DNA from 3 places in the Streptomyces sp. NPDC002520 genome. Region 3 is predicted to be linked to each of the others. Evidence: riboswitches for the same ligand, from Rfam matches in the RefSeq annotation. Region 3 holds a riboswitch; each other region holds the start of a gene.
The links. Region 3 has a riboswitch for cyclic di-AMP ahead of ACWD5D_RS00535 (M23 family metallopeptidase). Riboswitches for the same ligand answer to the same signal wherever they lie in the genome.

Region 1: it holds a riboswitch for cyclic di-AMP, as region 3 does, so the genes downstream of both, ACWD5D_RS12850 (NlpC/P60 family protein) here and ACWD5D_RS00535 (M23 family metallopeptidase) in region 3, are expected to answer to the same signal.
Region 2: it holds a riboswitch for cyclic di-AMP, as region 3 does, so the genes downstream of both, ACWD5D_RS08135 (M23 family metallopeptidase) here and ACWD5D_RS00535 (M23 family metallopeptidase) in region 3, are expected to answer to the same signal.

What each region holds. Positions count from the first base shown of each region.
Region 1 covers NZ_JBSFXG010000007.1:68,057-75,269, reverse strand. The annotation lists gene ACWD5D_RS12860 (M23 family metallopeptidase) at 1-579, shown strand, start outside; gene pcrA (DNA helicase PcrA) at 639-3,158, opposite strand; cyclic di-AMP (ydaO/yuaA leader) riboswitch at 3,459-3,615, shown strand; gene ACWD5D_RS12850 (NlpC/P60 family protein) at 3,624-4,838, shown strand; gene ACWD5D_RS12845 (SLAC1 family transporter) at 4,940-5,380, shown strand; gene ACWD5D_RS12840 (hypothetical protein) at 5,472-5,825, opposite strand; gene ACWD5D_RS12835 (NlpC/P60 family protein) at 6,258-7,213, shown strand, end outside.
Region 2 covers NZ_JBSFXG010000003.1:457,025-464,237, forward strand. The annotation lists gene ACWD5D_RS08105 (SDR family oxidoreductase) at 1-283, shown strand, start outside; gene ACWD5D_RS08110 (GTP cyclohydrolase II) at 383-1,033, opposite strand; gene ACWD5D_RS08115 (MarR family winged helix-turn-helix transcriptional regulator) at 1,166-1,684, opposite strand; gene ACWD5D_RS08120 (dihydrofolate reductase family protein) at 1,757-2,890, shown strand; tRNA gene ACWD5D_RS08125 (tRNA-Met) at 2,956-3,029, shown strand; gene ACWD5D_RS08130 (PP2C family protein-serine/threonine phosphatase) at 3,250-4,485, shown strand; cyclic di-AMP (ydaO/yuaA leader) riboswitch at 4,701-4,866, shown strand; gene ACWD5D_RS08135 (M23 family metallopeptidase) at 4,876-5,928, shown strand; gene ACWD5D_RS08140 (aldo/keto reductase) at 6,247-7,203, shown strand.
Region 3 covers NZ_JBSFXG010000001.1:126,513-133,725, forward strand. The annotation lists gene ACWD5D_RS00525 (M16 family metallopeptidase) at 1-886, shown strand, start outside; gene ACWD5D_RS00530 (M16 family metallopeptidase) at 883-2,286, shown strand; cyclic di-AMP (ydaO/yuaA leader) riboswitch at 2,556-2,720, shown strand; gene ACWD5D_RS00535 (M23 family metallopeptidase) at 2,733-3,491, shown strand; gene ACWD5D_RS00540 (GntR family transcriptional regulator) at 3,766-4,461, shown strand; gene ACWD5D_RS00545 (HPr family phosphocarrier protein) at 4,641-4,922, opposite strand; gene ACWD5D_RS00550 (bifunctional acetate--CoA ligase family protein/GNAT family N-acetyltransferase) at 5,101-7,213, shown strand, end outside.

The DNA.
Region 1 (7,213 bases), on a different contig from region 3:
CCGGTCAAGCCGTCCGTCGCCAACAGCAAGCTGGACACCCAGCTCGAGAAGGTCTCCGCGGGCGCCGACGACTTCGCCGACCGGGCCAGCCGGACGCAGGAGCGCATCGACCTCAGGACGCAGCAGGCGCTGGAGAAGAAGAAGGCCGCCGCGGAGGCCGCGCTCAAGGAGCGGCTGCGCCCCAAGTTCGCGCTTCCGGTCCTGCAGCGCGGGCTCAGCGCCTACTTCGGGCAGGCGGGTGTGAACTGGATGTCCGTGCACACGGGCATCGACTTCCCCGTCTCGTACGGCACCACCGTGTTGTCCGCGACCGACGGCGTCGTCTCCACGAAGTGGAACAGCGCCTACGGCAACATGATGATCGTGACGGCCAAGGACGGCACGGAGACCTGGTACTGCCACCTCTCCAGCTACCGCGTCGCCGCCGGTACGGTCGTCAAGGCCGGCGAGCCGGTCGCCTACTCCGGCAACTCGGGCAACTCCACCGGTCCGCACCTGCACTTCGAGGTACGACCGGCGGGCGGAGCAGCCGTGGACCCGCTGCCGTGGCTGCGCAGCCACGGTCTGGACCCGACCTGAGCAACTGACGACGCGAGCCCCCGCCTCACCCGGCGGGGGCTCACGTCGTTCGGCTGTCCCTACAGCTTTTCCACCGGCGCGTACCGCAGCAGCAGCCGCTTCGGCTTGCCGTCCCCGAAGTCGATCGTGGCCTGGGCCTTGTCGTCCGTGCCGGCCACCGCGACGACCGTGCCGAGCCCGAACTGGTCGTGGGTGACCCGGTCGCCGACGGCCAGGGAGGCCACCGGCTTCTCGGAGGCGCGCCGGGTGGCGAACCCGGACGCGCCCGCCGCCGACGAGCGCGAGCGGGACGAGGAGAGCGACGCGGCGATCCCGGAGGTCGGACCGGAGGACTTGGTCGCGGGCGCCCCGGTCCGCTTCCACGCGACGTGGGCCGGCGGGATCTCCTCCAGGAAGCGGGAGGGCGGGTTGTACGACGGCTGGCCCCAGGCGCTGCGCATCGTCGACCGCGTGAGGTAGAGCCGCTCCCGCGCGCGCGTGATGCCGACGTACGCCAGGCGCCGCTCCTCCTCCAGCTCCTTGGTCTGGCCGAGGGCGCGCATGTGCGGGAAGACGCCGTCCTCCATGCCGGTCAGGAAGACGACCGGGAACTCCAGGCCCTTGGCGGTGTGCAGGGTCATCAGCGTGATGACACCGGAGCCGTCCTCGTCCTCGTCGGGGATCTGGTCGGAGTCGGCGACCAGGGCGACCTTCTCCAGGAAGTCGGCCAGCGTGCCCTGCTCCCCCTCCTCGCGCTCCTGCTCGAACTCCAGGGCCACGGCGGCGAGTTCCTGGAGGTTCTCGATGCGGGTCTCGTCCTGCGGGTCGGTGGAGGCCTGAAGTTCGGCGAGATAGCCGGTGCGTTCGAGGACGGCCTCCAGGACGGTCGCCGGTCCGGCGCCGGACTCCACGATCGTCCGCAGGTCCTCCATCAGCGTGTTGAACCGCTTGACCGCGTTGGTGGAGCGCGCGGCCATGCCGTATGCCTCGTCCACTCGCTTCAGCGCCTGCGGGAAGCTGATCTTCTCGCGCTGGGAGAGGGCGTCGATCATCGCCTCCGCGCGCTCGCCGATGCCCCGCTTGGGGACGTTGAGGATGCGGCGCAGCGGCACCGAGTCCTCGGGGTTGGCGAGGACGCGCAGGTAGGCCAGGACGTCCCGGACCTCCTTGCGCTCGTAGAAGCGGACGCCGCCGACGACCTTGTAGGGCAGGCCGACGCGGATGAAGACCTCTTCGAAGACACGGGACTGGGCGTTGGTGCGGTAGAAGACGGCGACGTCGCCGGACTTGGCCTCGCCCGCGTCCGTGAGGCGGTCTATCTCGTCGGCGACGAACTGGGCCTCGTCGTGCTCGGTGTCGGCGACGTAGCCGACGATCCCCGCGCCCTGGCCGGCGTTGGTCCACAGGTTCTTCGGGCGGCGGGACTCGTTGCGCTCGATGACCGCGTTGGCGGCGGACAGGATGGTCTGCGTGGAGCGGTAGTTCTGCTCCAGCAGGATCGTCGTCGCGTTCGGGTAGTCCTCCTCGAACTGGAGGATGTTGCGGATGGTCGCGCCCCGGAAGGCGTAGATCGACTGGTCCGCGTCACCCACGACGCACAGTTCGGCGGGCGGGAGGTCGTACTCGTTCGGAGGGGCTTCGGAGGCGCGGTCGCCCGTGCCGACCAGCTCGCGCACCAGGGCGTACTGGGCGTGGTTGGTGTCCTGGTACTCGTCGACCAGGACGTGCCGGAAGCGGCGGCGGTAGTGCTCGGCGACGTCCGGGAAGGCGCGCAGCAGGTTGACCGTCGTCATGATCAGGTCGTCGAAGTCGAGCGCGTTGGCCTCGCGCAGCCGCGACTGGTAGAGCGCGTAGGCCTGGGCGAGGGTCTTCTCGAAGCCGTCGGTCGCCTGGGCGCCGAAGTCCTCCTCGTCGATCAGCTCGTTCTTGAGGTTGCTGATCTTGGCGCTGAAGGACTTGGGCGGGAAGCGCTTGGGGTCGAGGTCCAGGTCGCGGCAGACCAGGGCCATCAGACGCTTGCTGTCGGCGGCGTCGTAGATCGAGAAGGACGAGGTGAAGCCGAGCTTCTTCGACTCACGGCGCAGGATGCGGACGCACGCGCTGTGGAAGGTCATGACCCACATCGCGTTCGCGCGCGGGCCGACGAGCTGCTCGACGCGCTCCTTCATCTCGCCCGCGGCCTTGTTGGTGAAGGTGATCGCGAGGATCTGGCCCGGGTGCACGTTCCGTTCGGCGAGCAGGTGGGCGATGCGGTGGGTCAGCACACGGGTCTTGCCGGAGCCGGCGCCGGCGACGATGAGCAGCGGGGAGCCGGCGTGGACGACCGCGGCGCGCTGGTTCTCGTTGAGCCCCTCCAGAAGTGCCGCCGCGTCGAGGGCGGGCCGGGGGGCGCCGTCGCGGTAGTACCCTCCCCCACTCTCGGCTCCGCTCGAGCGGGGGGACCCCCACCGGTCCGGCGGCACGTCGAACTTCCCGCCGAACAGATCGTCCGGAAGCGGCTCCGGAGCATGATCGTCCTCGGGCGGCGGCGGGGGTTCCCCCTCATGCCCGCGAGGGGTCTGGAGGTCCGCCAGGAAGCTGTCGTCAAAGAGGCTGCTCATCGCTCTCCGAGTCTAGGGCGCCGCACCGACAACAAGTCGCCGCATCGGGAACATGGCCGCTTCGGCAGACAGTTGATCTTCCCGGTCCCGGTGCGGTCCTCCGGGGCTCGGGCGGCCGCCAAGTCCTCACCCAGCGGAATCACCTCGTGACTCGGGAGCGTTCCCACGACAAGGTCACGAAAATGTATCGGACATATGGTGCACCAACCTTCACACGAGTCACACGAGTTGGCTAGGTTGCCCGTCGGGCCGCACGCCCGTTTCCGGCGAACGTCGCCGGGTCGCGCGGCCTCCGCCGAGTCCATCGCGTCGCTGCACGGCGCACGGAGCCGGGGACCCACCGTTCCCTGGGGTGAATCGGCCCACGTTCCACCCGGGACGAGAGCCGTAGGGCAAGCCTTCCGAACCACCCGCCCGAACCCGACAGCTAACCCGGTAGGCGGCACACGGAAGGAGTCGCCTCCCTTGGCGTCGCACCGCAAGCCGCGTCCCGCGGGCACACTCGGAGCGGGTCTCCGCACCCCCATGCTCGCCACCGCCGCCCTCACCTCAGTGGCCGTGTTGTCCCAGCCGGCCGGCGCCGCCCCCTCTGCCGGCGGGAAGCCGAGCGTGGAGGAGGTCGAGAAGAAGGTCGACGACCTCTACCGCCAGGCGGAGTCCGCGACCGAGAAGTACAACGCCGCCAAGGAGCGGGCCGGTAACCAGCGCAAGCGCGTCGACACCCTGCGCGACGACGTCGCCCAGCGCACCGACCGGCTGAACCAGGCGCGCGAAAAGCTGGGCACGTTCGCCGCCGCCCAGTACCGGACCGGTGCCGCCGCGCCCGAGACCGCCACCTTCCTGCTCGCCAACGACCCGCAGGACTACTTCGACCAGAGCCAGCTGATGAACCGGCTGACGTCACGGCAGAAGATCGCGGTCGACGACTTCGTCACCGAGCAGTCCGCGACCATGAAGAAGCGCCGGGAGGCCGCCCAGAGCCTCCAGACCCTCTCCGAGTCGCAGCAGGAGCTGCAGACGGCCAAGGCCACCGTGCAGAAGAAGCTCGCCTCCGCGCGCGATCTGCTGTCCAAGCTGACGGCCGAGGAGAAGGCACGGCTCGCGGCGATCGAGCGGCAGAAGCAGGAGGAGGCCGCACACAAGGCGGCGGAGCTGGCGAAGAAGCAGGCGGCGCAGGAGGAGGCCGCGCGCAAGGCGGCGGCGCAGGAGAAGGCGCAGCAGGACAGCAGCTCGTCGACGTCGGGCGGTTCGTCGAGCTCCGGCGGCTCGTCCACGTCGGGCGGTTCGACGTCCGGTGGTTCGACGTCCACCGGGACGTCCACCTCCAAGGCCGACAAGGCGCTCGCCTTCGCCCGTGCCCAGATCGGGAAGCCCTACGTGTGGGGCGCGACCGGCCCCGGCTCGTACGACTGCTCCGGCCTGACCCAGGCCTCCTGGAAGGCCGCCGGCGTGAGCCTGCCGCGCACCACCTACGACCAGGTCAACGCGGGCACCACGGTCTCCCTCTCCAACGCGCAGCCCGGAGACCTGATCTTCTTCTACGACGACCTCAGCCACGTCGGCATCTACATAGGCAACGGCATGATGATCCACGCCCCCAAGCCCGGCGAGTACGTCCGCGAGGAGTCGATCTACTACGCCGGCGGATCGATCATCCACAGCGTGGTGCGTCCGGCCTGACCGCGCGCTACTTGGCTTCGCTCCAGGTCCTTCTCGGGCTCCACGCGCGCGTGGAGCCCGCACAGGGCACGCGCGCGTAGCCACGCTCTACCATCGGGCGCATGATCGGCGTCTCGGCTCTGCGCGCGTGGTGGACGGAGTGTCCGCCGGCGACGGGGGCCGCCGTGATGGCGACCGGAATCGTGTCGGTCGGCCTGCACCTGGCGGGCGCCGGGACGCCGTCCCTGATCGTCCTGGTGCCGGCCTGCGTCGCCTGGGTGGCGCCGGCCGCCGCCTTCGTCGTACGGCTGGTGCGGCATCGGCGGCGCTGGGCGGCCGAGGCACGGAGCCTGGGCGCGCTCACCGCCGTCGCGTTGCTCGCACTCGACCTGGCCTGGTGCGTCGTCCTGGTGGTGACCGAGGTGACGCACCCGCGGCTGCGCTACGACCTGCGGCGGTGGGCGACGGTCTTCCCGCTCGGAGTGACCGCGGCGGCCACCCTGTCGGTCGCGGACGCCCTGGGCATCGACTGGTTGAAGGGCCCGGGGCGGGTGCTGGTGTGAGTGTCGGTCGCCGCGTGGCTCGCGGCGGCGGCCGGCGCGGTGCTGTCGGCGCGCTCCGGGACCGGCGGAGAGGGGACGGGGGCGCCCGGCGTCACGTCCACAGCACGGCGATGAAGATGTTCGCCATGGTCAGCGCGCCGACCAGGCCGAACACGTTCTTGTCGACCTTCTCCTCGTCGCGCTTCACGTAGACCAGTCCGAGGATCACGATCAGCAGGGCCAGCTTCACGCCGATCTTGACGGTGTTGACGTGGTGGTGGTCGGCCTCGTTGAGCCCGACCAGGACCACGCCGGTGGCCAGCATGGTGAACGCGCCGTGCAGCATTCCCGGGACGAAGCGGGCCGTTCCCCGGCCCATCGCCTTCATCTGGGTGAGAAAACCGCCGAGCAGCGCGGCGATGCCGATGATGTGCAGGCCGACGAAGAGATGGATGAGTACGCCCATGACACCGGAGCCTAATCAGGGACCCGGGAGCCACTTGCCACCGGGCCCGGGTCACCGCAGGAGGCCCTTGCATATATGCGGCCCATAGCACCCCGCGCCTTCCCCATGTCCCGCATTTCCCGCATCGGTCATCACGCCGCGTGAAGACGACGCCTCCGCCCCTGCAATCCGTTCACATACGGTCATGCCGCGGCCCGTCGGAGCCAGTTCCGTACACCGCGTTACCAGCCCGTCACAGTCGGGCCTAGCGTCCTCCCTCAGGTGACCGGCTCTCCACCGCCGCCCGGGCCAGGGGCGGCCGTCGGCCACCACCGCCGAGGAAGGTCCGGCGGCGGCCCGCTCCCCCCTGTGCGGGCGGCCGCCGGACGTACCCACCGCTCGGTCGTACGCGTCCTCGGCCGTACGAGTCCCACGGAAGGACGTGACGGCCAGGTGGCAGCGCACCGAAAGTCCCGACAGCGCTCGCTCGGCGGCAACACGGCCCGCACGGCCGCCACCCTCGCTCTGGCGGGCGCGGCCACCGCGACGGCCTTCGACGGGACGGGACACGCCGCGCCGCAGCTGACGCCGGCGCAGGTGAAGGCCAAGGTGGACAAGTTGTACCAGGAGGCGGAGGGCGCCACGGAGAAGTACAACGGCGCCAGGGAGAAGGCGGAGGCGAGCCAACAGCGGCTCAACGCGCTGCGGGACGAGGCCGCCCGCAAGCAGGTCGGGCTCAACGCGGCCCGGGAGGCGCTGGGTTCGTTCGCGGCGGCGCAGTACCGGGACGGCGGGTTCGCCCCCGCCTGGCAGCTCGCGCTGTCCGACGACCCCGACAAGTACCTGGACGGCGCCGCGTTCGCGCAGCGGGCCGGCGAGCGGCAGGCCGGCACGGTGGCCCGGGTCCGCGAACAGCTGCGGGAGATCGAGCAGTTACGCGGCGCCGCCCGTGTCGAGCTCACATCGCTCACCTCGCGGCAGGCGGAGCTGAAGCGGCGGAAGAAGGACGTCACCGAGAAGCTGGCCCAGGCGCGCAGGCTGCTGGACCGGCTCACTCCGCGCGAGCGGACCGAGGTCACCGGCGACGGTACGGGCACCGTAGCGGGCCATGCGTCACGCGCGGCCTCGGACACCCGGGATCCGCTGGAGCAGGCCCAGGCCGTCACGGCACCCACTTCCCGGGCCGCGGCGGCCGTCGACTACGCCTACCAGAAGCTCGGCAGCCCCTATGTGTGGGGCGCGACCGGCCCGACCGCCTTCGACTGCTCCGGCCTGGTCCAGGCCGCGTACCGCTCCGCCGGCATCTCCCTGCCCCGCACCACCTACGCCCAGATCAACGCGGGCCGGCGCGTCTCCCGCTCCCAACTCCAACCCGGCGACCTGGTGTTCTTCTACTCCGGCGTCAGCCA
Region 2 (7,213 bases), on a different contig from region 3:
CCGGCTGCCCGCCACACCCATCCAGCCCATCGCCTCCAAGGACGTGGCCGCCGCGGTGGCCGAGGTCGCCGCCGGCGCTCCGCTGAACGGCATCCGCAACATCGCCGGCCCCGACATCTACACCCTGGACGAGCTGGGCCGGATCACCCTGTCCCACAAGGGCGACAACCGCACCGTCGTCACCGACCCCACCGCCGGCATGTTCGCCGTCGTCAAGGGCGACGTCCTCACGGACAAGAACGCCCACCTCGCCCCCACCAGCTACACCGAGTGGCTCTCCTGACGGTCCCCGCCTCCCGCACGCCCCGGCCCGGCGGTCCTTCGTCGCGTCCGCCGGGTGCGGCGGCGTGAGCCGGCGTGAGCCGGCCGGGGTCCGGCCGCGTCAGCCCGCGTTCCGTCCGGTCAGGTCGGCCAACTCCGCCAGGGGCAGGGTGTGCTGGGTCTGGAGGACCTTCGCGCGCAGGTAACGGACGTTGTGGGCCGTGGTGAAGACGCCGGTCGGCACCCGGTCGCGCACGGACACCCCGAGGGAGCGCAACTGCTCCGCCTTGTCGGGGTTGTTGGACAGCAGATCCAGCTCGGTGACGCCGAGGGCGCGCAGCATCTGGGCGGCGGCAGTGTAGTCGCGGGCGTCCTCCGGGAGGCCCAGCGCGGCGTTCGCCTCGTAGGTGTCGAGGCCCTGGTCCTGGAGGGCGTAGGCGTCGAGCTTGTTGTACAGGCCGATGCCGCGCCCTTCCTGGCGCAGGTAGAGCAGCACGCCCCCGCGCTCGGCGATCCGCTCCACCGCCTCGCGCAGCTGGGGTCCGCAGTCGCAGCGGGCCGAGCCGAAGACGTCCCCGGTCAGGCACTCGGAGTGCAGGCGCACCAGGGGTACGGTTCCGGGCGCCGGGTCGCCGAGGACGACGGCGACATGCTCCAGCCCGTCGGCGAGGCCGTGGAAGGTGACGAGTTCGGCGTCGACGCCGTAGCCGTCGTGGAAGTGCAGCGGTACCCGGACGCGGGCGCGCTGTGTGGCGGCGGGGGTGTCGGGCATGCGGGTCCCTCCGGGGCGGGGCGGGGCGGGGCGGACGGAAGACCGCCGAGGCCTCTGCTTCAGATTTGAAGCAGGTTTCCGCGGAGACACTACCTCTGCTTTAAAGTTGAATCAACTGGCCGGTGGGGTGAGTTACGAGCAGCCCCTGGACGAGCGCCGGAGCCAGGGGACCTCGTCCGGTGCGCTGCGTGCACCGTCCTCGCCCTCCAGCGCCCCCGCGATGCTGGTGCAGATCTCCTCCAGCTGACCCACCTGCTCCGGCGTGAGCCGGTCGAAGAGGGTCGCGCGCACCGTCTCCACGTGCCCGGGTGCCGTACGCTCCAGCACGGCCATCCCCTCGCCGGTCAGCGCCGCGATGCTGCTGCGCTTGTCCTGGTCGCATCCCTCCCGCCGTACCAGTCCGTCCCGCTCCAGCCTGGTCACCGCGTACGTCAGCCTGCTGCGCGTGATCTTCAGCGCCTCGGCGAGATCGGTCATGCGCAGCCGCCGGTCGGGCGCGTCGGAGAGGTTGGCCAGCACGGAGTAGAACAGGTGGGGCATGCCGGCGTCCTGCTGGAGCTGCCGGTCGATCGCGTCCTCCAGGAGCTGGGAGGCGGCGATGTAGGCGCGCCAGGCGCGCTGCTCCTCGGGGGTGAGCCAGCGGGTCGTCATGCGGCCAGTGTAAGTTTGTTTCAAACTTGAACCAAGCCGCCCGTCCTCATCACTCCCGGGGAGTCCGCGCCGATGCCGTACCCGTACGTCCTCCTGTCCGCCGCCGTCTCCCTCGACGGCTACCTGGACGACACCGGCCCCGACCGCCTCCTGCTCTCCGGCCCGGCCGACTTCGACCGGGTCGACGAGGTCCGGGCCTCGGTGGACGCGATCCTGATCGGCGCCGGCACCATCCGCGCCGACAACCCCCGCCTCCTCGTCAACGCGCCCGAGCGCCGCGCGGCCCGGCGGGCGCAGGGCAAGCCGGAGTACCCGCTGAAGGTCACCGTCACCGCCTCCGGCGACCTCGACCCTGACGCCAGGTTCTGGCACACCGGCGGCGACAAGCTCGTCTGCACGACGGACAAGGGGGCCGAGCGGGCCGCCCGCGTCCTCGGCCGGACCGCCGACGTGGTCTCCCTCGGCCCGGACCTCGACTGGCGCGCCCTGCTGGAACACCTCTACGACGTGCGCGGCGTACGGCGCCTGATGGTGGAGGGCGGCGGCACCGTCCACACCCAGCTCCTGCGGCAGGGCCTCGCCGACGAGCTCCAGCTGGTCCTGGCACCGCTGTTCGTCGGCGACCCGGCGGCCCCACGCCTGTTCGGCCCGGGGGCGTACCAGGCCGGACGGCTGCGCCTCGTCGAGACCCGCCGCATCGAGGACGTCGTCCTGATGCGCTACGAGCCCACCGCCCCCGGCGCCGGCCCGCTGCCCACCGCCGCCGACCACCACTGGCTGCGCACCGCCTGCGAGCTGGCGGCCCTGTGCCCGCCCTCGTCCACGGCCTTCAGCGTCGGCGCGGTGGTGGTCGCGGCCGACGGCACCGAACTGGCGCGCGGCCACTCGCGCGAGGGCGGCGACCCCGTCGTGCACGCGGAGGAGGCGGCCCTCGCCAAGCTGGACCCCGCCGACCCGCGCCTGCCCGGAGCCACCGTCTACAGCAGCCTGGAGCCCTGCTCCCGGCGCGCCTCCCGCCCCGCCCCGTGCGCCGAGCTGATCCTGCGCGCGGGCGTGCGCCGGGTGGTCACGGCCTGGCGGGAGCCGGACACCTTCGTGACGGCGGCCGACGGCGCCGGGCTCCTGGCGGGCGAGGGTGTGGACGTCGTCCTGCTCCCGGAACACGAGGCCGCGGCGAAGGAGCCGAACGCGCACCTGCTGCCCTGAGGGCCACCTCACGCAAACCCGTGCGCTGAGCACCCCGAACATGACGTATGCTTGAGACACAACGACGCGGGGTGGAGCAGCTCGGTAGCTCGCTGGGCTCATAACCCAGAGGTCGCAGGTTCAAATCCTGTCCCCGCTACTGAAGGCTCAGGGCCGGTATCCAGCAATGGATACCGGCCCTGAGTGTTTTCCCGGTGTTTCCCCCCGGTTCCGGGCGTCCGCCGCCCCCCGTGCACGCCGTAGTGGCGTACCTCACACCAGATCATCCGCTCGGTCCACACCGGTCGCCCGCCGCCCCCGGCCCCACCACGCTGTATCTACGTCGATGACACGGGAGACGAACGGTGGGCCCAGGTGAGATGGAGGAGAACACCTACGCCCGCGCCTGCGGCAGGCTCCCCGGGGACCCCGTCCCGGACCCGGGCCCCGGCGAGGACCCCGGACCCGCGCCCCGGGACCGGATGTGCCGCCCCACCCTGCGGACGCTCGCCCGCGCCCTGCCCGCGCTCCTGATCACCGTCGGGATCGTCTACGACCTGTTCACCCCGCCCGCCCTCACCGCCGTCCCGTTCTTCACGGCCGCCCCGCTGATCGCCGCGCCCCTGTCCTCGCTGCGCACCACGGCCCTCACCGGCCTCGCCACCGTGCTCGCCGCCCTCCTCGTGCACTCCCGCTACGCCCTGACGGACGCCGGCGCCGTCACCGAGGCCGTCACCGTCGTCACGGTCGCCGTCCTCGCCCTCGTCATCAACCGCGTCGTACGCCGTGGCGACGAGCGGCTCGCCTCCGCCCGGCAGATCGCCGAGGCCGCTCAGCGCGCCGTCCTGCCCGAACCCGCCGCGCGGATCGGCGGATTCGACATCGCGGCCCGATACGAGGCGGCCCAGGAGGGCGCGTTCATCGGCGGCGACCTGTACGCGGTGCAGGACAGCCCGCACGGCGTACGGCTGATCGTCGGGGACGTGCGCGGCAAGGGCATGGGGGCGGTCGCCGCCGTGGCCGTGGTGATCGGGGCGTTCCGGGAGGCCGCCGAGCAGGAGGCCACGCTGGAGGCGGTGGCCACGCGGCTGGAGCGGGCGCTGGCCCGCGAGGACACCCGGCGGGAGGGGCCCGACGCCTGCGAGGGCTTCACCACCGCCGTGCTCGCCGAACTCCCGCACGACGACAGCGTCGCCCGCATCCTCAACCGCGGCCACCCGCCGCCGCTGATGCTGCACTCCGACGGCACCCTGCGCGCCCTCACGGTGCACGAGCCCGCCCTGCCGCTCGGCATGAGCGACCTGGGGCTGTGGCCGGACCGCGCGTTCGAGACCGATTTCCCGGGCGGCTCCACCCTGCTGTTCTACACCGACGGCCTGTCCGAGGCCCGGGACGCCCACGGCCGGTTCTACGACCCCGCGCGCCGCCTCACCGGACGCCTCTGCCCGGACCCGGGGAGCCTGCTCGGCCGGCTCGCCGCCGAGGTGCGGCGGCATTCGGGCGGCGGGATGGCGGACGACATGGCGCTGCTGGCCGTACGAAGACCCCCGCGGCACCACGCCGCCGACCGTGACCGCCGTACGGCGACGGCCTCGCCGGACTCTCACTCACGGTGATCGGGTGGCAGCCCTCCGCATAACATCTGAGTCACCATCAAAAAGTGCGTGACTCCTGAACGTGGACCAACTCGCCCGTTTTCCGCCGTTCCTGACGCGTACGTCCACCCCGGAGAGTGTTAAGGATCAGCTTGAACGGCTTGGAATCTGGCGCCCGGGTCTATTAACGTTCGATAACGCAGCGCGGTCGTCCCAGCCGTCACAAGAGGCGGCTCCGTGCGCACACGCCGAATCTCGCAAGGGAACCGGGGAACCACCACCTTGGGGTGAATCACGCGGACGCCGTCGTGAACTGCTTGACTCACGACCGGTATACGCGCGTAGGAGACCTTCCTGCTCCGAACCCGTCAGCTAACCCGGTAGGCGAAGGAAGGAAAGGAGTACGCCCGCGTGGCGTCCAACCGCCCTGCCCCAGAAGCCCCGTTCGTGCCCGCTCAGCGAGATCCCGAGACCTTCGGTTACGGCGGTCCCGGCCCCGAAGAGGGTCCCTGGGAGGAGTGGAACCCCACCGAGGAGTCCATCCGCCCGGTGCGCGGCCGGCACCGCGTCGCCAAGCAGCGCGGCGGACTCGCCCGCAGCTCCACCGTCCTCGGCGTCGGTGTCATCGCCGCCGTCGGTGCGGGCGGCATCGCCAGCGCGAACACCGGCAAGCCGCCGGTGTCCATCTCGCTGCCCGACCACCTGCCCTCCATGGACTCCGTCGAGCACCTGTTCGACGACTCCTCCGGCGCGCCCAAGGCCACCACCGCCTCCCTCACCAACGTCGGCGTGACCTCCGCCGACAGCGCGAAGGGCGCCGACGCGGGCGAGGCCCTGCGCAACCGGATCATGGCGCAGGCCGAGCAGCAGCAGAGCAAGGCCGACAGCCGGGCCGAGGACAAGGCCGCCGCGGCAGCGGCCGCCGCCGCCGAGAAGGCCGCCGCCGACGCGGCCGCCAAGGCGAAGAAGGAGGCCGCCGCCAAGGCGGCCGCCGCGAAGGAGAAGGCGGAGGCCGAGGCCAGGAAGAAGGCCGAGGCGGAGCGCCTGGCCGCGCTGGCGCGGCAGTTCAAGCTGCCGGTCGTCTCGTACACCATCACCGGCACCTTCGGTCAGCCCGGCTCCATGTGGTCCTCCGGCTACCACACCGGCCTCGACTTCGCCGCGCCCACCGGCACGCTCATCAAGGCCGTCCACGGCGGCACGATCACCGAGGCGGGCTGGGCCGGCGCCTACGGCTACCGCACCGTCCTCACCCTCGACGACGGCACCGAGCTGTGGTTCTGCCACCAGTCCTCGATCACCGTCTCCGCCGGCCAGAAGGTCACCACCGGCGAGGTCATCGGCCGCGTCGGCGCCACCGGCAACGTCACCGGCCCGCACCTCCACCTGGAGGTCCACCCCGGCGGCCAGTCCACCGGCATCGACCCGGCGGCGTGGCTGCGCGGCAAGGGTCTCACCCCCTGAGCGGCCACTGACCCGCTCCCGGCCCACGCCCGGTCGTTCGCGACCGGGCCTCGGCCGGTTCTGATCCCCCCATGACCGGCCCCCGGCGGCCCTGGCGGCATCCCCCCGACGTCAGGGCCGTCGGCGCGCCCGGCCGCCCGGGTGCGCCTTCGCCGCCCGTGTGAGCCCGGCCGGCCGGGCAAGTCCCGTCCTCCGGGCAGGTCCCGCTCTCGGGCAGGTCCCGTTCTCCGGGCACGCACGTGGTCCGTCCGGGCGTTTTCACCCACTCTTCGCAGGAACCCGGAATGGGTGGGGCGGAAGTGGCAGTTGAACTGAAACATGACTGCTTCACATTCCCCTCTGCGCAAGCTCGGCTCCTCCGACCTCGAGGTCTTCCCGCTGGCCCTCGGTGGCAACGTCTTCGGCTGGACCGCCGACGAGGAGGCCTCCTTCGCCGTCCTCGACGCCTACACGGCCGCCGGCGGCAACTTCGTCGACACCGCCGACTCCTATTCGGCGTGGATCGAGGGCAACAAGGGCGGCGAGTCCGAGACGATCATCGGCAAGTGGCTCAAGGCGCGCGGCAACCGCTCGGACGTCGTCGTCGCGACCAAGGTCAGCCAGCACCCGGAGTACATGGGCCTCACCGCCGCCAACATCAAGGCCGCCGCCGACGCGTCCCTGCGCCGCCTGGACACCGACTACATCGACCTCTACTACACGCACTTCGACCAGCCCGAGGTGCCGGTCGAGGAGATCATCGGCGCCCTCGACGAGCTGGTGAAGGCGGGCAAGGTCCGGCAGATCGCCGCCTCCAACATCACCCCCGAGCGTCTGCGGGCCTCCCTCGACTTCTCCGCCCGCGAGGGCCTGGCCCGCTACGTCGCCGTCCAGCCGCACTACAACCTGGTCTCCCGCGACACCTACGAGGGCCCGCTGCAGGACCTGGCCGCCCGCGAGGGCCTGGCCGGCATTCCGTACTTCGCCCTCGCCTCCGGCTTCCTCACCGGCAAGTACCGCCCCGGCACCACGGTCGACAGCGCCCGCGCCGGCTCCGCCGCCCAGCACCTCGAGACCGAGCGCGGCCAGAAGGTCCTCGCCGCCCTGGACGAGGTCGCCGCCGCCCACGAGGCCCCCGTCGCCACGGTCGCCCTCGCCTGGCTCGCCGCCCAGCCGACCATCGCGGCCCCCATCGCCTCCGCCCGCACCGTCGACCAGCTCCCGGCCCTGCTGGGCGTCGCCGGCCTCCACCTGACGGACCAGGAAGTGAACCAGCTGACGCAGGCCTCGGCCTGACCGGGACCCC
Region 3 (7,213 bases):
CATGGCGGACCTGGACGCGGCCACCCTTGAGGACGCCCGCCAGTTCTTCCGCACCTACTACGCGCCGAACAACGCGGTGCTCTCCGTGGTCGGCGACATCGACCCCCAGCAGACCCTCGCCTGGGTCGAGAAGTACTTCGGATCCATCCCCGCGCACACCGGCAAGCCCGAGCCCCGCGACGGCTCCCTGCCGGAGGTCATCGGCGAGCAGCTGCGCGAGGTCGTCGTCGAGGAGGTCCCGTCGCGCGCCCTGATGGCCGCCTACCGGCTGCCGCAAGACGGCACGCGCGCGGCCGACGCGGCCGACCTGGCGCTCACCGTCCTCGGCGGCGGCGAGTCCTCCCGTCTGTACAACCGCCTCGTACGCCGCGACCGTACGGCGGTGGCGGCCGGCTTCGGCCTGCTGCGCCTGGCCGGCGCGCCCTCGCTGGGCTGGCTGGACGTGAAGACCTCCGGTGACGTCGAGGTGCCCGTCATCGAGGCCGCCATCGACGAGGAGCTGACCCGGTTCGCCGTGGAGGGCCCCACGCCCGAGGAGATGGAGCGCGCCCAGGCCCAGTTGGAGCGCGAGTGGCTGGACCGGCTCGGCACGGTCGCCGGCCGCGCGGACGAACTGTGCCGGTTCGCCGTCCTGTTCGGCGACCCGCAGCTCGCCCTCACCGCCGTCCAGCGCGTCCTGGCCGTGACCTCCGAGGAGGTCCAGGAGATCGCCAAGGCCCGCCTGCGCCCCGACAACCGCGCGGTTCTCGTCTACGAGCCGCTGTCCCCCGAGTCCGCCGAGCACACCGAGGAGGCGGGGCGCGGCGAGGACCCGGAGTCGGAGGCCACCGTGGAAGCGGGCGTCGCGCCTGCCGACCAGAACGACAACGAGGAGACGGACCGGTGACCGAGCTCGCCACGATGGACTTCCACCCCCAGCCGCGGCCCGGCGAGGCCAAGCCCTGGGCGTTCCCGGCCCCCGAGCGCGGCACGCTGGACAACGGCCTGACCGTCCTGCGCTGCCACCGCCCCGGCCAGCAGGTCGTCGCCGTCGAGGTGCTGCTGGACGCGCCCCTGGACGCCGAGCCGGCCGGCCTGGACGGTGTCGGCACGATCATGGCGCGGGCCTTCTCCGAGGGCACCGACAAGCACTCCGCCGAGGAGTTCGCCGCCGAGCTGGAGCGCGCCGGTGCCACGCTCGACGCGCACGCCGACCACCCCGGCGTCCGGATCAGCCTGGAGGTCCCGGCCTCCCGCCTGGCCAAGGGCCTGGGTCTGCTGTCCGACGCCCTGCGCGCGCCCGCCTTCGCCGAGAGCGAGGTCGAGCGGCTGGTCCGCAACCGCCTGGACGAGATCCCGCACGAGCTGGCCAACCCCTCCCGCCGGGCCGCCAAGGAACTCTCCAAGGAGCTGTTCCCGGCGACCTCGCGCATGTCCCGCCCGCGCCAGGGCACCGAGGACACGGTCGAGAAGATCGACGCGGCCGCCGTACGCGCCTTCTACGACCGCCATGTGCGCCCCGCGACGGCCACCGTGGTCGTGGTCGGCGACCTCACCGGCACCGACCTGGACGAGCTGCTCGCCGACACCCTGGGTGCCTGGACCGGCACCCCCGGCGCGCCGCGGCCCGTGCCGCCGGTGTCCGCCGACGACACCGGCCGCGTCGTCATCGTGGACCGGCCCGGCGCCGTCCAGACCCAGCTGCTCATCGGCCGGGTCGGCCCCGACCGGCACGACCGGGTGTGGCCCGCGCAGGTGCTCGGCACCTACTGCCTCGGCGGCACCCTCACCTCCCGCCTGGACCGGGTCCTGCGCGAGGAGAAGGGCTACACCTACGGTGTGCGGGCCTTCGGGCAGGTCCTCCGTTCTGTGGCTCCCGCCTCCGCCGGAGGGGCTGGGGGCGCCTCGATGCTCGCCATCAGCGGCTCCGTGGACACCCCGAACACCGGTCCCGCGCTCGAGGACCTGTGGACGGTGTTGCGCACGCTCGCGGCGGAGGGCCTGACCGACGCCGAGCGGGACGTCGCCGTGCAGAACCTCGTCGGGGTGGCGCCGCTGAAGTACGAGACCGCGGCGGCCGTCGCGAGCACGCTGGCCGACCAGGTCGAGCAGCAGCTGCCCGACGACTTCCAGGCGCAGCTGTACCGGCAGCTGGCCGCCACCGGCACCGTGGAGGCCACCGCGGCGGTCGTGAACGCCTTCCCGGTGGACCGCCTGGTGACTGTCCTCGTCGGTGACGCCGCCCAGATCAAGGCGCCGGTCGAGGCGCTCGGCATCGGTGAAGTCACCGTCGTGGCCGCCGAGTAGGGACCGCGGAGCACGGCGACGGCCGCACGCGCGTGTGCGGCCGCGCGCAGGGCTGTACACGGGGCCCTGGCGACCGACGGGTCGTCAGGGCCCGTGCTGTTCTGCGGCGTGCTGAGGCAACGTTCCCCAGATGTCCGGATTGGTATGGAGGTTGCCTGTCTGCTCTGTGGGATGCGCTACAAAAACCCGGATCCGTTTGGGCATCGCGAGCCGCCCCCTTTAGCGTCTTCCGGGCTGTTCGTCAGGCAGTGCGCCGCGCCCGCGGCACCGGACAGTCATCGCCGAGTCCCCGTACGGCGCGAGCCAGGGGAGCCGGGGACCCAACCGCAGTCCCTGGGGTGAATCGGACGCCCGCGCGTGAGCGAGGGAGTCCGTAGGAGACCTTCCTGCTCCGAACCCGTCAGCTAACCCGGTAGGCGAGAGGGAAGGAAAGGACCAGCCACTTCATGGCGTTCATGTGCGCCTCCGGGAAGCATCGCAAGCCCGGCCGGGTCAAGCGCACCACCGCTCAGGCGGCTGGCATCGCGGCCCTCACCACCACCACCGGCGTCGTCGGTACCCTCGCGGCCTCACCCGCCGTCGCCGCGGAGAACTCCGTCGAGCAGACCGGTCTCACTCCCGTCATCACCGTCAGCGACACGCTCGCCGAGGAGATCGACGCGCAGGCCGCCGCCCAGAAGGCCACCGCCGAGCGGAAGGCCGCCGAGGAGGCCGCCGCCGAGGCAGCCGCCGAGCGTGCGAAGGAGGCACGGGAGGCCAAGGTCCGCGCCGCCCGCGAGGCGGAGCGCAAGCGCCTGAACGCCTTCGTCGCCCCGATCGCGCACTCGTACGTCTCCACCGGCTACATGGCGGGCAGCTCCCTGTGGTCCTCCGGCTCCCACACCGGCATCGACTTCCACGCGGCCAGCGGGACGTCGGTCCACGCGGTCGGCTCGGGCACCGTCGTCTCCACCGGCTGGGGCGGGGCATACGGCAACCAGATCGTGATCCGGATGGCCGACGGCATGTACACCCAGTACGGTCACCTGTCGTCCATCGGCGTCAGCGTGGGCCAGCGGGTCGTCCCGGGCCAGCAGATCGCCCTGTCCGGCGCGACCGGCAACGTCACCGGCCCGCACCTGCACTTCGAGGCCCGGACGACCCCCGAGTACGGCTCGGACGTCGACCCGGTCGCCTACCTCCGCAAGCACGGCGTGGCCGTCTGACGGTCCCGCGCGGCATGCCGAAGCACATGGTGTGCTGAAGCGACGGAGTGCACGGCGTTCTGAAGCGACGGCCCCGCGAAACGCACCGCACCCCGAAAGCCCCGGCTCACCCGAGTCGGGGCTTTCGCCGTATCCCGTACCGCTTCCCCGGTCGGCTGGCCAAAAAATATCCATGGATTCTGGCCCGCCGTCGGAAATTCCCGCTGATTGGAATACAGTCACTGAACAGACGTCCATCGTCGACGTTTCGCGGGGATTAAGACGGAGGTCGGTCATGCGTATTCCGGCACACTCGGTGTGCACGGCGATCCGGGACGACATCGTCACGGGTGTCCACGAGCGCGGCAGCCGCCTCACCGAAGAAGTCCTCGCCCGCCGCTACGGCGTCTCGCGCGTCCCCGTCCGCGAGGCCCTGCGCACCCTGGAGGCCGAGGGCTTCGTGGTGACCCGGCGGCACGCCGGCGCGTGCGTGGCCGAGCCGACCGAGCAGGAGGCCGCCGACCTGCTGGAGATGCGCCTGCTGCTGGAGCCGCTCGGTGCCGCCCGGGCCGCGCAGCGGCGCACCGAGGCCCACCTGAAGGTGCTGCGCGGCCTGGTCAGGCTGGGTCAGGAGCGGGCCGACCGGGGCCGCAGCGAGGATCTGCGCTCGCTCGGCGGCTGGTTCCACGAGACGCTCGCCCAGGCCTGCGGCAGCCAGGCGCTGACCTCGGCGCTCACCCAGCTACGGCACAAGATCGCCTGGATGTACACGGTGGACGCGCCGCCGAGCCCGGTGGAGTCCTGGGCGGAGCACGGCGCCATCGTGGACGCGGTGGCGCGCGGCGACGGCGAGCGCGCGCGGGCGGTCACGGCGCTGCACACCGAGCGCGCGGCACTCGCGCACCGGTTGCGCTTTTCCGGCGGCACGGACCGCCAGGGGCGCGTGAGGACTTCGCAACATGCCGTAAACATGTCGCGCCCACGGCATTAACATCGCCGCCGTATACAAAGAAGAGTAATTCTGCGGGGGTGTATTTCTGCTGCCCGAATTCTCGTGCGTCCGCGATTTACGCGATTTCCTGTCAAGTCGTCCGTGCAGCCTTCGGTGAAGCACGAAAGCCGCGCCGCCCGCAAAGGGCGACGCGGCTTCCGCGTTCCGTGCGTCGGTGCTCAGACGGTCTCGGGCAGTTCCTCGAGGCCCTCGGAGACCAGCTTGGCCAGACGGTCCAGGGCGACGTCCGCGCCCTCGGCGTCGGAGGCGAGGACGATCTCCTCGCCCCCCTGGGCGCCCAGTCCCAGGACAGCCAGCATGGAGGCCGCGTTGACGGGGTTGCCGTCAGCCTTGGCGATCGTCACCGGGACGCCTGCGGCCGTGGCGGCTCGGACGAAGATGGAGGCGGGGCGGGCGTGGAGACCCTCGGCCCAGCCGACGTTGACGCGGCGCTCAGCCATGTGATGCTGCCCTTCAGTTTCCCAGGGTTGTCTAGACCAGTTTCCCATACCGTGAAGCGTGCCCGGAGCGGACCTTCGTCCGACCCGGGCGTGTCGCCGGACCGCGGCCTCGGTCCGGCTTCCGTTCCCCACAGACTGCCTCGCGCCGTTGTCGTTGGCGAGCCGTACTCTGGGGCCCATGCAGACCCCGGCGGACCGGCAGGACCGGCACGAGTACCCCGCCCACTGGGAGGCGGACGTGGTGCTGCGCGACGGGGGCACCGCGCGCATCCGGCCCATCACCGTCGACGACGCCGGCCGCCTGGTCAGTTTTTACGAGCAGGTCTCGGACGAGTCGAAGTACTACCGCTTCTTCGCGCCGTACCCGCGCCTGTCCGCCAAGGACGTCCACCGCTTCACGCACCACGACTTCGTGGACAGGGTGGGACTCGCGGCCACCATCGGCGGCGAGTTCATCGCCACCGTACGCTACGACCGCGTCGGCGCCGACGGAATGCCCGCCTCCGCACCCGCCGACGAGGCCGAGGTCGCCTTCCTCGTGCAGGACGCCCACCAGGGCCGCGGCGTCGCCTCCACCCTCCTGGAACACATCGCCGCCGTCGCCCGCGAGCGCGGCATCCGCCGCTTCACGGCCGAGGTGCTGCCCGCCAACACCAAGATGATCAAGGTGTTCACGGACGCCGGGTACACCCAGAAGCGCAGCTTCGAGGACGGCGTCGTCCGCCTGGAGTTCGACCTCGAACCCACCGACCGCTCCCTCGCCGTGCAGCGCGCGCGGGAGCAGCGCGCCGAGGCCCACTCGGTACGGCGGCTGCTGGCCCCCCGATCCGTCGCCGTCGTCGGCGTCGGCCGCGCGCCCGGCGGGGTGGGCCGCAGCGTCCTCGGCAACATCAGGGACGCCGGCTACACCGGCCCGCTGCACGCCGTGAACAAGGCGTTCCCAGCCGACCTCAAGGACGTCGACGGCGTGCCGGCGTACCGCTCGGTGCGGGACATCGGGGGACCCGTGGACCTCGCCGTGGTGGCCGTGCCGGCCGAGCACGTACCGGCCGTGGTCACCGAGTGCGGGGAGCACGGAGTGCAGGGCCTCGTCGTGCTGTCCGCCGGGTACGCCGAGAGCGGGCCCGAGGGGCGCGAGCGACAGCGGGCCCTGGTCCGGCACGCGCGCGCGTACGGCATGCGGCTCATCGGCCCCAACGCCTTCGGCGTCATCAACACCGCCCCGGACGTCCGGCTCAACGCCTCGCTCGCCCCGGAGATGCCCCGTCCCGGACGCATCGGAATGTTCGCCCAGTCCGGCGCCATCGGCATCGCGCTGCTGTCCCGGCTGCACCGCCGCGGCGGAGGGGTGACCGGGGTCACGGGCGTCTCCACCTTCGTCTCCTCCGGCAACCGCGCCGACGTCTCCGGCAACGACGTCATCCAGTACTGGTACGACGACCCCGAGACCGACGTCGTCCTCATGTACCTGGAGTCCATCGGCAACCCCCGCAAGTTCACCCGCCTCGCCCGGCGGACCGCCGCGGCCAAGCCGCTCGTCGTGGTGCAGGGCGCGGGGTCGGCGCCGCAGGGGCACGCGGTACGGGCGACGCGGCTGCCGCACGCGACCGTGTCCGCGCTGCTGCGACAGGCCGGGGTGATCCGGGTCGACACGATCACCGAACTGGTCGACGCCGGGCTGCTGCTCGCCCGCCAGCCGCTGCCCGCCGGGCCGCGCGTGGCCATCCTCGGCAACTCCGAGTCCCTGGGCATGCTGACGTACGACCGGTGCCTCGCGGAGGGGCTGCGGCCTGCGCCCCCGCTGGATCTGACGACCGGGGCGAGGCCGGAGGACTTCCACCGGGCGCTCGCGAGGGTGCTGGCGGACGAGACGAGTGACGCGGTGGTCGTCACCGCGATTCCGGCCATCGGCGAGGGGCCGCCGGGGGACGTCGAGCTGGCCGAGGCGCTGAGTTCGGCAGCCGCCCAGGTTCCGGGCAAGCCCGTGCTGGTGGTCCACGTGGAGCTCGGCGGGCTCGCCGAGGCGCTGTCGGCCGCGACGAGTACGGCACCACAAGCCGTTTCCGGGGCGCCCGGAACCGAGGACCACGCGCACCGCCCCGCACACCCGGCTCCGTTCGCGCGAGGGGACTCGGGCCGCCCGGCGGGAGGACCGTCCACCACGGGAGCGGCCGACCGGACGGGACCCTCCGCCCCGGCGGACGCACCGGCAAGCCACGCAGGCCTCCCGGCAAGCCGCGCCGGCCTCCCGGCGAGCCCGGCCCCCTTCGGACCGCGTGCCCCCGAGACCC